Regions from separate parts of the Massilia timonae genome, predicted to be linked through region 2. Evidence: predicted binding sites of a transcription regulator. Region 2 holds the regulator's gene; the other holds the start of a gene.
What was found. Region 2 encodes NrdR, which represses ribonucleotide reductase genes. Its sites were predicted from a motif close to CACNANATNTNGTG; they were not measured.

Region 1: the regulator NrdR is predicted to act here: its motif matches at 1,396-1,409, upstream of LO55_RS10185 (ribonucleoside-diphosphate reductase subunit alpha).

Annotation. Positions count from the first base shown of each region.
Region 1 is NZ_JRYB01000001.1:2,356,100-2,362,248, forward strand. It holds gene LO55_RS10180 (sigma-54-dependent transcriptional regulator) at 1-1,030, shown strand, start outside; gene LO55_RS10185 (ribonucleoside-diphosphate reductase subunit alpha) at 1,694-4,624, shown strand; gene LO55_RS10190 (ribonucleotide-diphosphate reductase subunit beta) at 4,742-5,845, shown strand; gene LO55_RS10195 (VOC family protein) at 5,911-6,149, opposite strand, start outside.
Region 2 is NZ_JRYB01000001.1:5,684,796-5,690,944, reverse strand. It holds gene ybgC (tol-pal system-associated acyl-CoA thioesterase) at 1-145, opposite strand, end outside; gene LO55_RS24300 (SDR family oxidoreductase) at 419-1,165, opposite strand; ZMP/ZTP riboswitch at 1,335-1,454, shown strand; gene glyA (serine hydroxymethyltransferase) at 1,564-2,811, shown strand; gene nrdR (transcriptional regulator NrdR) at 2,891-3,358, shown strand; gene pilV (type IV pilus modification protein PilV) at 3,468-4,004, shown strand; gene LO55_RS24280 (PilW family protein) at 4,001-4,939, shown strand; gene LO55_RS24275 (pilus assembly PilX family protein) at 4,947-5,618, shown strand; gene LO55_RS24270 (type IV pilin protein) at 5,615-6,067, shown strand; gene LO55_RS24265 (GspH/FimT family pseudopilin) at 6,088-6,149, shown strand, end outside.

The DNA of each region.
Region 1 (6,149 bases), 3.3 Mb from region 2:
GGCGATGCAGTCGCTGCGGGCGCAGATCGCGCGCCTGGCGCGCTCGATGGCGCCGATCTCGATCACCGGCGAATCCGGCAGCGGCAAGGAGCTGGCGGCGCGCGAGATCCACGCCCAGAGTTCGCGTGCAGGTAAACCCTTCGTAGCGGTGAACTGCGGCGCGATCCCCGAAACCCTGATGGAGGCCGAGTTCTTCGGCTACCGCAAGGGCGCCTTCACCGGCGCGGCCGAGGAGCGCGACGGCTTCTTCCAGGCCGCCAACGGCGGCACCCTGATGCTGGACGAAGTGGCCGACTTGCCGCTGGCGATGCAGGTCAAGCTGCTGCGCGCGATCCAGGAGCGGCGCGTGCGCAAGATCGGCGCGACGAGCGAGGAGCCGGTCGACGTGCGCATCATCAGCGCCACCCACCAGGACCTGGCGCGCTGCGTCGAGACCGGCAAGTTCAGGCAAGACCTGTTTTATCGCCTGAACGTGATCGAGCTGGCGCTGCCGCCGCTGCGCGAGCGCCTGGACGACCTGGCCCTGCTGGCGAACGGCATCCTGGACCGGCTGGCCGGGCCGGGGCAGGCGTCGCTGGGGGCGGGCGTGCTGGAGGCATTGAAGGCGTATTCCTTCCCCGGCAATGTGCGCGAGCTGGAGAACGTGCTGGAACGGGCGCTGGCGTTCGCCAACGATGGCGTGATCCAGGTCGGGGACTTGTCGCTCAAGGCGGCGCGGCCGGTGGAAGGGGGGCGGAAGGACGACGGCGCCGCTGCGCCGGTTGCCGCAGCGGCGCCGACATTGGTGACCCCCGTCGCTGATCCGGCGCCGCCTGCACCCAAGGCGGCGCCTGCTCCGGTCGCCCTCGGCCCCGCCGAACTGCCGAGCAACCTGCCCGAATATCTTGAGCAGGTCGAACGCGACATCATCGGCCGCGCGCTGCAGCAGACCCAGTTCAACCGCACCCAGGCGGCGAGCCTGCTGGGGATCAGCGTGCGCCAGCTGCGTTATCAGATGCAGAAACTGGACATCAGCGCGCCGGACGATTGACGACATTCGTAGGGTTGGCGGCTCTGCCGCCGACGCGCTCAAGGGGCGCCAACGATCGCCGCGTCGGCAGGATCTGCCGACCCTGCCGATCGCCTCCAGTCACCTGGTTATGTTACTTTGTGGTAATTATTTTGGTGCATAATGCGCTGTGGCGGAGCATGCGCGCCTCGTTTTGATTCCTGCGTAATTTGCCCATTTGGTGCAGATTTTTCTGATGTTAGTGCTTGCTCACCGTGTGCTCCCCTTCTTTTGTACGACGCTGAAATGTCAAGACTGCGCACGCCAAAAAACAAAAAAAATGACCATTTATTAGCTTGCCTCGATCGCAAGCGAGGTACTACAATTAGTCTCATATCAAAGCTTGGCACTAGATGTAGTGGTAGCAGACCGAACGGTACTAGCATTTTGGCCAGCTGAGAGTTGTCCGCACGTTGTCCACAAGTTGCCCACAAATTGCCCACACGTTTGTTCAGCGACTTGTCTATTAAGCATCTGCTGACAAGCTTTATTTACATATTCTTAACCCTGCTTCTCTGGTTTGCCAGCATCGGCCACCGGCTGGCGGGGATTTGTTTTGCTTTTAATTTTGTTGACGGACCGCGGCGCCATTCGCCACCCGGTTCTCATGTACAAAGGCGGTCCGCCGCTCATCCTGGAGGCTCAATGCAAACAGCACAGAACATCTCGATCAACCAACACGTCACCCCAGGATCGGCGTCGACCAGCCCAACCCCGGCCGAGATCGTCGCGCGCGGCGATTACCGCGTCATCCGCCGCAACGGCGCCGTCGTCGCTTTCGAGCCGAACAAGATCTCGGTCGCGATGACCAAGGCCTTCCTGGCCGTGGCCGGCGGCCAGGGCGCGGTCTCGGCGCGCATCCGCGAACTGGTGGAACAGCTGACCGGCAACGTGGTGGCCGCGCTGGTGCGCCGCCAGCCGAACGGCGGCACCTTCCACATCGAAGACGTGCAGGACCAGGTCGAGCTGTCGCTGATGCGTTCGGGCGAACACGACGTCGCGCGTGAATACGTGCTGTACCGCGCCAAGCGCATGGACGAGCGCCGCGCGGCCAAGGAAGCTCTAGGTGGCGCGCCGGTCGCCGCGCCGCAGATCCACGTGGTCGACGGCGGCGAACGCCGCCTGCTGGACATCAGCGACGTCCACGCCCTCGTTAACGCCGCCTGCTCGGGCCTGGAAAAGCACGTCGACGCCGACGCGATCGTCGCCGAGACCCTGAAGAACCTGTACGACGGCGTGCCGGTCGAAGAGCTGTACAAGTCCGCCATCCTGGCTGCTAGAGCCCTGATGGAAAAAGACCCTGCCTACAGCCAGGTGACCGCACGCATCCTGCTGCACACCATCCGTAAAGAAGTGTTCGGCCACGAAGTGCCGCAAGCCGGCGCCGCCGCCGAATACCTGACCTACTTCCCGCAATACGTGGCGAAGGGCATCCAGGCCGAGCTGCTGGACGAAGAGCTGGGCAAGTACGACCTCGAGCGCCTGGCGAAAGCCATCGTCGCCGACCGCGACCTGCAGTTCGGCTACATCGGCCTGCAGACCCTGTACGACCGCTACTTCCTGCACGTGCGCGACGTGCGCATCGAAATGCCGCAGGCCTTCTACATGCGTGTCGCGATGGGCCTGGCCCTGCGCGAAGACGACCGCGAAGCGCGCGCCATCGAGTTCTACAACCTGCTGTCGTCGTTCGACTTCATGAGCTCGACCCCGACCCTGTTCAACTCGGGCACCCGCCGCTCGCAGCTGTCGTCGTGCTACCTGACCACCGTCGGCGACGACCTGGAAGGCATCTACGACGCCATCAAAGAGAACGCGCTGCTGTCGAAGTTCGCCGGCGGCCTGGGCAACGACTGGACCCCGGTGCGCGCGCTGGGCTCGCGCATCAAGGGCACCAACGGCCGTTCGCAAGGCGTGGTCCCGTTCCTGAAAGTGGTCAACGACACCGCCGTGGCGGTGAACCAGGGCGGCAAGCGCAAGGGCGCGGTCTGCGCCTACCTGGAAACCTGGCACCTGGACATCGAAGAATTCCTGGACCTGCGCAAGAACACCGGCGACGACCGCCGCCGCACCCACGACATGAACACCGCGAACTGGATTCCCGACCTGTTCATGAAGCGCGTGATGGAAAAGGGCAGCTGGACCCTGTTCTCGCCGTCCGAGACGCCAGACCTGCACGACCTGACCGGCAAGGCCTTCGAGAAAGCCTACCTGGCCTATGAAACCAAAGCGGCCAACGGCGAAATGGCGGTCTTCAAGAAGATCGAAGCCATGGACCTGTGGCGCAAGATGCTGTCGATGCTGTTCGAAACCGGCCACCCATGGATCACCTTCAAGGACCCATGCAATATCCGTTCGCCGCAGCAGCACGTGGGCGTGGTGCACTCGTCGAACCTGTGCACCGAGATCACCCTGAACACCAGCGCCGACGAAATCGCCGTCTGCAACCTGGGCTCGGTGAACCTGCCGCAGCACATGAAGGGCGATGGCCTGGACCACGTCAAGCTGCAAAAGACCATCCGCACCGCGATGCGCATGCTGGACAACGTCATCGACATCAACTACTACGCGGTGGAAAAGGCGCGCAATTCGAACCTGCGTCACCGTCCGGTGGGCATGGGCGTCATGGGTCACCAGGACTGCCTGCACATGATGCGCATCCCGTTCGCGTCGGAGCAAGCGGTGAAGTTCGCCGACGTTTCGATGGAAGCGGTCTGCTACTACGCCTACCTGGCGTCGACCGAGCTGGCCGAAGAACGCGGCCGCTACGAGACCTACACCGGCTCGCTGTGGGACCGCGGCATCCTGCCGCAGGACTCGATCAAGCTGCTGGCGGAAGAACGCGGCGGCTACCTGGAGCAGGACACCAGCGAATCGATGGACTGGACCCCGGTGCGCGAGCGCATCAAGCAGTTCGGCATGCGTAACTCGAACTGCGTGGCGATCGCCCCGACCGCGACCATCTCGAACATCATCGGCGTGTCGGCCTGCATCGAACCGACCTTCCAGAACCTGTATGTGAAGTCGAACCTGTCGGGCGAATTCACCGAGATCAACTCGTACCTGGTGCGCGACCTGAAGGCACGCGACCTGTGGGACGAAGTCATGATCGCCGACCTGAAGTACTTCGACGGTTCGCTGTCCAAGATCGACCGCGTGCCGCAAGACCTGCGCGACATCTACGCAACGGCCTTCGAAGTCGAGCCGAAGTGGCTGGTGGAAGCCGCCTCGCGCCGCCAGAAGTGGATCGACCAGGCCCAGTCGCTGAACATCTACATGGCCGGCGCCTCGGGCAAGAAGCTGGACGAGACGTACAAGCTGGCGTGGCTGCGTGGCCTGAAGACCACCTACTACCTGCGCACCATCGCCGCGACCCACCTGGAGAAGTCGACCACCCGCACCGGCGCCCTGAACGCCGTGCCGGTCTCGGGCGGCCTGCAGGCAGGTCATGCAGCGCCGGCAGCCGCTTCGGTGGCCGCCGCCGCGGCAGCGGCGCCAGCCGCACCGGAAGCCGAAGGCGCCGCCTGCTACCTGCGTCCGGGCGACGCCGGTTTCGACGAGTGCGAAGCCTGCCAGTAATGCTGTAACCGGGTGCGGGCCGACCGGACGGTCGCCCGCACCATCATCTCCGCTATCAACACATCATGTGGCCTCACCGCGCTTGTTCGCGCCAGGCCACGACAGAAGGAAATCACCATGCTCTCTTGGGACGACGAACCAACCAGCGCCCAGCGCGCCCCACAAGCCGCCAACCTTGACGCCGCTCCCGCCGCTGAAGTGGCCAAGCGCGTCAATGCCGACGACAAGCGCATCATCAACGGCGAAACCGACGTCAACCAGCTGGTGCCGTTCAAGTACAAGTGGGCATGGGACAAGTACCTGGCCGGCTGCGCGAACCACTGGATGCCGCAGGAAGTGAACATGCAGCGCGACATCGAGCTGTGGAAGAACCCGAACGGCCTGTCGGAAGACGAGCGCCGCCTGGTCAAGCGCAACCTGGGCTTCTTCGTGACCGCCGACTCGCTGGCCGCAAACAATATCGTGCTGGGCACCTACCGCCACATCACCGCCCCCGAGTGCCGCCAGTACCTGCTGCGCCAAGCATTTGAAGAAGCGATCCACACCCACGCCTACCAGTACATCGTCGAATCGCTGGGCCTGGACGAAGGCGAGATCTTCAACGCCTACAACGAGATCGAATCGATCCACGACAAGGACCAGTTCCTGATCCCGTTCATCGACGTCCTGACCAACCCCGACTTCAAGACCGGCACGGTCGAGAACGACCAGAAGTTGCTGAAGTCGATCATCGTCTTCGCCTGCCTGATGGAAGGCCTGTTCTTCTACGTCGGCTTCACGCAAATCCTGGCGCTCGGTCGTCAGAACAAAATGACCGGCGCCGCCGAGCAGTACCAGTACATCCTGCGCGACGAGTCGATGCACGTGAACTTCGGCATCGACCTGATCAACACGATCAAGATGGAAAACCCGCAGCTGTGGACCCCGGAATTCCGCGACGAGATCAAGGCCCTGTTCCTGCAGGCCGTCGACCTGGAATACCGCTACGCCGAAGACACCATGCCACGCGGCGTGCTGGGCCTGAACGCCCCAATGTTCAAGGGCTACCTGCGCTTCATCGCCAACCGCCGCGCGGTGCAGATCGGCCTGGAGCCGCTGTTCCCGAACGAAGAGAATCCGTTCCCGTGGATGAGCGAGATGATCGACCTGAAGAAGGAGCGTAACTTCTTCGAGACGCGTGTGACCGAGTACCAGACCGGCGGCACCCTGAGCTGGGATTGATTGCCATCGGCATCGCATGAATGACAAAACCCCGCAGCTGCGGGGTTTTGTTTTTCCGGACCGCCTCAGGCGCCGTCCACAGGCACGACGACGTTCACGATCCAGGTCACGCCGAAGCGGTCCTTCAGCATGCCGTACAGCGGCGACCAATCGGCTGCCGCCAGCGGCTGTTCGATATCGGCGCCGTGCGTCAGTCCATTCCACAGCGTCCTGATCTCGTCCTGCGATTCGCCGACCAGCGCGGCGAAGAAGGCATTGCGGCCCTGGTCCCATGGCTTGGCGGCTTCGACGTCGTAGGCCATGA
Region 2 (6,149 bases):
GCGTTTGTTGTTCGATGCCGAGCGCGCGCAGGAACTCGGTACGGCCGCGCTCGAAGAACTTCAGGTAGTTGGCATGATAGACAATGCCTCCGGCGTCGGTATCCTCGTAATAAACCCTGACTGGCCAGTTATACACTGAAGGCATTCTTTGTTGCCGAATTAATGAAAACGGGAAATATTTTACGCGACTTTCCACTTTAATATGTACGCTGACGTACGTTGAAAGCGGAAAAGTTTTGCGGTCTGATAGCACGGGGGCGTGCTTTTGAGCAGTAGTAGACTTGAAACGTGGTTAAAAGACCAATCACTGTAACACTTTCTCACAAATGATAGGTGCGTGATTGGTCTTGCTGGGCAGGGTGATGAATGCGTAGGGTTGGCGGCTACGCCGCCGACGCTACCGATATCGCGCGCCTTTTCAGCCGCGGCGCACGTTGAACGGCGAGAACCCCTGGCAGGTCGGCATCAGCTCGATGCTGTTGACGTTGACGTGCGGCGGCAGCGTCGCGATCCAGAAAGCGGTGTCGGCGATGTCCTTCGCGGTCAGCGGTTGCGTGCCCTCGTAGACCTTGGCCGCGGCCGCGTCGTCGCCCTTGAAGCGCACGTTCGAGAATTCGGTGCCGCCGCACAGGCCCGGCGCGATATTGGTGGCGCGCACGCCGGTGCCGACCAGGTCGGCGCGCAGGTTCAGCGTGAACTGCTCGACGAAGGCTTTGGTTGCGCCATACACATTGCCACCCGGGTAAGGATAGTGGCCGGCCACCGAGCCGATATTGATCACCAGGCCGCTGCCGCGCGCCACCATGTCCGGCAGCACGGCGCGGGTCATGGTCACCAGGCCCTGGCAGTTGGTCGCGATCATGGTTTCCCAGTCTTCCAGCGGCACTTGGTGGGCCGGCGCCGTGTTCAGCGCCAGGCCGGCATTGTTCACCAGCACGTCGATCGGTTTCCATTCCGGCGGCAGGCCGGACAGGGCGGCCTCGATCGAGGCGCGGCTGGTGACGTCCAGCGTCACGGCCAGGGCGCTGTCGCCCAGTTCGCGCGCCAGCTCGGCGATGCGGTCGGTGCGGCGGGCGGCCAGGACGACGCGGTGGCCGTGGGAGACAAAGGTGCGCGCCATTTCGGCGCCGAAGCCGGCCGATGCGCCGGTGATGAAGACGATCATGATGGGTCCTTGGATGGCAACAGGATGACAGGCGAGAAAGGCAAGGCGCGCTGCCTAACCGTAAAATTGTAGCCGAAACGACCACGGGTCCGCTGGGCACCGTGCATTCCCGGCCGGCACAGCGGTTTCCTTGCCCTACGATGGGGAGTTCAGTACAATTTGGAGTCCTTACGTCTCACGTAACTGGCGAAACACCGCGTGCGCGCACCATTCGGATGCGCGGCGCGGCAAAGGTGGGCACCCACCGGGGAACGTGAGACGCCATACGCCGTTCGCCTGGGCAGCCATCAACCGGTACGCGTTCGATCGCGGCTGCCTGCGCCCGTGCCTACGGCCCGCCCCGGCTCCCGCCTGTCAATGCCACCAGTTGCCTGGATTACTATCGATTGGAGTTTTACATGTTTGCCAAAGACCATACGCTCGCCAATATCGACCCGGAACTGTGGGATGCAATTCAAAAAGAAAACGCTCGCCAGCAAGACCACATCGAGCTGATCGCCTCCGAGAACTACACCTCGCCGGCCGTGATGGAAGCGCAGGGCTCGCAGCTGACCAACAAGTATGCCGAAGGCTATCCGGGCAAGCGCTACTATGGCGGCTGCGAATATGTCGACGTCGCCGAGCAGCTGGCGATCGACCGCCTGAAGGAACTGTTCGGCGCCGAAGCCGCCAACGTCCAGCCGAATTCGGGTTCGCAGGCCAACCAGGGCGTGTTCTTCGCCATGCTCAAGCCGGGCGACACCATCATGGGCATGTCGCTGGCCGAAGGCGGCCACCTGACCCATGGCATGGCGCTGAACATGTCGGGCAAATGGTTCAACGTCGTCTCGTACGGCCTGACCCCTGAAGAAGACATCGACTACGACGCGCTCGAGAAGCAGGCGCACGAGCACAAGCCGAAGATGATCATCGCCGGCGCGTCGGCATTCGCCCTGCGCATCGATTTCGAGCGTATCGCCAAGGTGGCCAAGGACGTCGGCGCCTACTTCATGGTCGACATGGCGCACTACGCCGGCCTGATCGCCGCCGGTGAATACCCGAACCCGGTGCCGCACGCCGACTTCGTCACCTCGACCACCCACAAATCGCTGCGCGGCCCGCGCGGCGGCATCATCCTGATGAAGGCCGAGCACGAAAAGGCCATCAACTCGGCGATCTTCCCGGGCATCCAGGGCGGTCCGCTGATGCACGTGATCGCCGGTAAGGCCGTCGCGTTCAAGGAAGCGCTGTCGCCGGAGTTCAAGGAATACCAGAAGCAGGTCGTCAAGAACGCCAAAGCACTTGCTGAGACGCTGATCGCACGCGGCCTGCGCATCGTGTCGGGCCGTACCGAATCGCACGTGATGCTGGTCGACCTGCGCGCCAAGGGCCTCACCGGCAAGGAAGCGGAAGCCATCCTGGGCCAGGCTCACATGACCTGCAACAAGAACGGCATCCCGAACGACCCGCAGAAGCCGTTCGTCACCTCGGGCATCCGCCTGGGCAGCCCGGCCTTCACCACCCGCGGCTTCAAGGAAGAAGACGCGGTCACCGTGGGCAATCTGATCGCCGACGTGCTGGACAACCCGCACGACGCCGCGACCATCGAGCGCGTGAAGGGCGAAGTCAAGAAGCTGACCGACAAGTACCCGGTGTACGCCCGATAAGCGCGCGCTGATCATCGCGATGTAAGGGCCGGTTCGCCGGCCCGCTCAGTATCCATGTAGTACCTGCAGCCCCGGCGCCATGAAATGTCCCTTTTGCCAGCATGAAGAAACACAAGTCCTCGATACCCGCGTATCCGAGGAAGGGGACGCCATCCGGCGCCGGCGCCGCTGCGGCAAGTGCGACAAGCGCTTCACCACCTATGAGCGCATCGAGCTGTCGATGCCGATCATCGTCAAGAAGAACGGTAGCCGCACCGAGTTCGCGTCAAACAAGCTGCGCGGCAGTCTGATGCTGGCATTGCGCAAGCGTCCGGTGGCGGCCGAGGCGATCGACCGCGCCGTCGCGTCGATCGAGGAAAAGCTGCTCACCAGCGGCCGGCGCGAAGTCGAGAGCGTCTACGTCGGCGAACTGGTGATGGAAGAGCTCAAGCGCCTCGACAAGATCGCCTATATTCGCTTCGCTTCCGTCTACAAGAATTTCGAGGACCTGGATTCCTTCCAGGCGGCGCTGGCCGAAGTCGGGCATCAGCGCAAGCTCGACAACTGACGTCGTTTCCAAGTTCCGTTTATTGCCGGACGCATGCTTGCGTCGACGCATGGGCGCTTGAACCCCGCCTGATAACGTCTCTGCTCACACATCGTTAGCGGAGGACTTCATGCAGGCGCGTCTCCCCGGCAGCCCGGGCGGTTTCACCATGATCGAAGTCCTGGTGGCCTTGTTCGTGCTCGCGGTCGGCGTGGTCGGCGCCAGCGCGGCGCAGCTGGCCGCTCAGCGCACGCGCCAGCAGGCCGCATTGACCTCCGAAGCGGCGCTGCTGGCCACGTCATTGGCCGCGCGCATGCAGGCCAACGCCCAGGTGGCGAGCCTGCCGGACGGCGCCAATCCCTATGTTCCGCTCGATTACAAGGCGCTCGGCGCCGGCCCGCCGGCGGGCGGCGCTCCGTGCTTCGGCGCGGGCGCCTGCGATCCGCTGGCGCTGGCCGCCTTCGACCTGCGCGAGACGCGCCTGGCGCTGCACCGCGGCTTTCCATCGGGCCGCATCGCGGTCTGCCGCGACGACGCGCCATGGGATGACGAGCACGGCCGCTACCGCTGGGCGTGCAGCGGGGAAGCAACTGCGCCGGTGGCGATCAAGATCGGCTGGCATGGCACGCAGGACGGGCCGGGCTACGTGCTGCTGGTGGCGCGATGACGTTCTTCGACCCGCGCCGGCGCCAGGCCGGCTTGACCATTGCCGAGCTGATGGTGGCGATGGCGCTCGGCCTGGCGGTGCTGCTGGCCAGCGGCTCGCTGCTGATCACCAGCGTGCGGTCGCATGCCGCCGTCATGGAAGCGTCCGAGATGGACGACAGCGGCCGCTACGCCGTGGATGCGCTGGCGCGCGCCATCCGCCTCGCGGCGCACGTCGACTGGGCGGCGCATCCGGCCTCCGATCCGGCGGCGCCGGCACGGCTGGCCGGCCTGGATGCCAGTTCACTGGAGCGCACCGGCGCCGGCATCGATGCGACCTTGCCGGACGAAGCCAATGGCAGCGACGTGCTGGCCCTGCGCTTTCCCGGCAGCGGCGCGCCGCCCAATGGCGACGGCGCCACCCTCGATTGCGCGGGCTTTCCCGTGCACCGCGACGAGGAGGGCTGGAGCATCTTCTACGTCGCGCGCAATGCCCAGGGCGATGCCGAGTTGCGTTGCAAGTACCGGGGCGCCAGCAGCTGGTCGTCCGATGCGGTGGCGGGCCGGGTCGACGGCTTCCAGGTGCTGTATGGCCTGGATGCCGATGGCGACCGCGTGCCGGAGCGCTACGTCAATGCGACCGAGCTGGGCGCGCTCGATGCGGCGCTGGTGCCGGTCGGGGCCACGCCCGACGAACGCGCGGCCGACTTGCGCAAGCGCACGCACTGGAAGCGGGTGGCGCTGGTGCGTGTCGCGCTGCTGCTGCACGGCGCGCGCCTCGATCCGGGCGCGGATGCCGGCATCGTCTACGACTTGTTCGGGCCAGACCACGGCGCCGCTTTTTCCGCGGGTGACCAGGGCACGCGGCTGGCGGGAACGGCGCTCGACGATGGACGTGAACCACGCATGCGCAAGGTCTATGGCGCGACCATTGCCTTGCCGGTGGCGCCGGATTGAATGTCGTATGCGCACCTTCTACGCACGGCGGGAAGGCGGCATTGCGCTCCTGACCGCCCTGGTACTGATGCTGGCGGTGCTCATGACCGGCATCGCTTCCACCCGCGGCGCCTTGCAGGGCGCGCGCGCCGCCGCGCACGAACGCGACCGCCTGCTGGCGCTGCAGATGGCCGACGCCGCGCTGCTCGATGCCGAGCGCGACATCGAAGGCGGCGCCGAACCCGGTTCGGCGCGCGCCAACGCCATCGCCGGCGGCAGCGCGGACGCCTTCGTCGCCGGCTGCGCTGGCGGGCGACCCTATAACGGCTTGTGCGCCTACACGGCCGATCCCGACCAGCTAGCCGAACTGCTGGCCGAGGACGAAGGCCCGGCGATCCTGTTCGGCAGCGTTACGGGGCTGCGCATGCCGGACGGCGAGGGCGCGCTGGCGCTCGCGGCGCCACGTTACCTGATCGAACTGATGCCGGCGACGCCCGACGGCCAGCTGTACCGCATCACGGCGCGCGGCGCCGGCAGCATGCCCGGCACCCATGCCGCGCTGCAGGCCTACTACCGCAAGCCGCCCGACGGTGCGCGCGGGCGGCGCGTGGGCTGGCGTGAGCTGGGCAACTGGAGCGAGACGATCGCGCTGCCGGCCGCCAGCGCGGCTGGCCATCCTACTGGAAAGGACAGACGATGACGAACGGCAGCAAGGGATTCACCTTGGTCGAACTGATGGCCGTGCTGGCCATCCTCGCCATCCTGGCCGCGCTGGTCTATCCCTCGTATACGCAGCAGATGGTGAAGGCGCGCCGCATCGAGGCCCAGCTGGCGCTGCTGGACATCATGCAGCGCCAGGAGCAATACCGCGCGCTGCATCATGCCTACCTGGCGTTCTCGCTCGACGCCGAAGACGCCGACACCGGCCAGTTCCCGACCTGGACCGGCAACAGCGCCGCCGCCAGCGCCCATGAGCTGGACGGCTACGCCTGCCCCGGCCAGGAGATCGCCCACTGCATCGAGCTGCGCGCCCGGCCGGGCACCGCCAATGTCGACGCCGGATTCGCCGACCCCGATTGCGGCGTCCTGACGCTCGACAGCACCGGCCGGCAAACGGCCAGCGGTCCGTCGGCGCGCTGTTGGCCATGAGGTCGGCCATGAGGCTCGTCATGATGCGGACGATGCGGCAGCGCTACTGCGCCGGCCTGTCCCTGGCCGAGCTGGTGGTGGT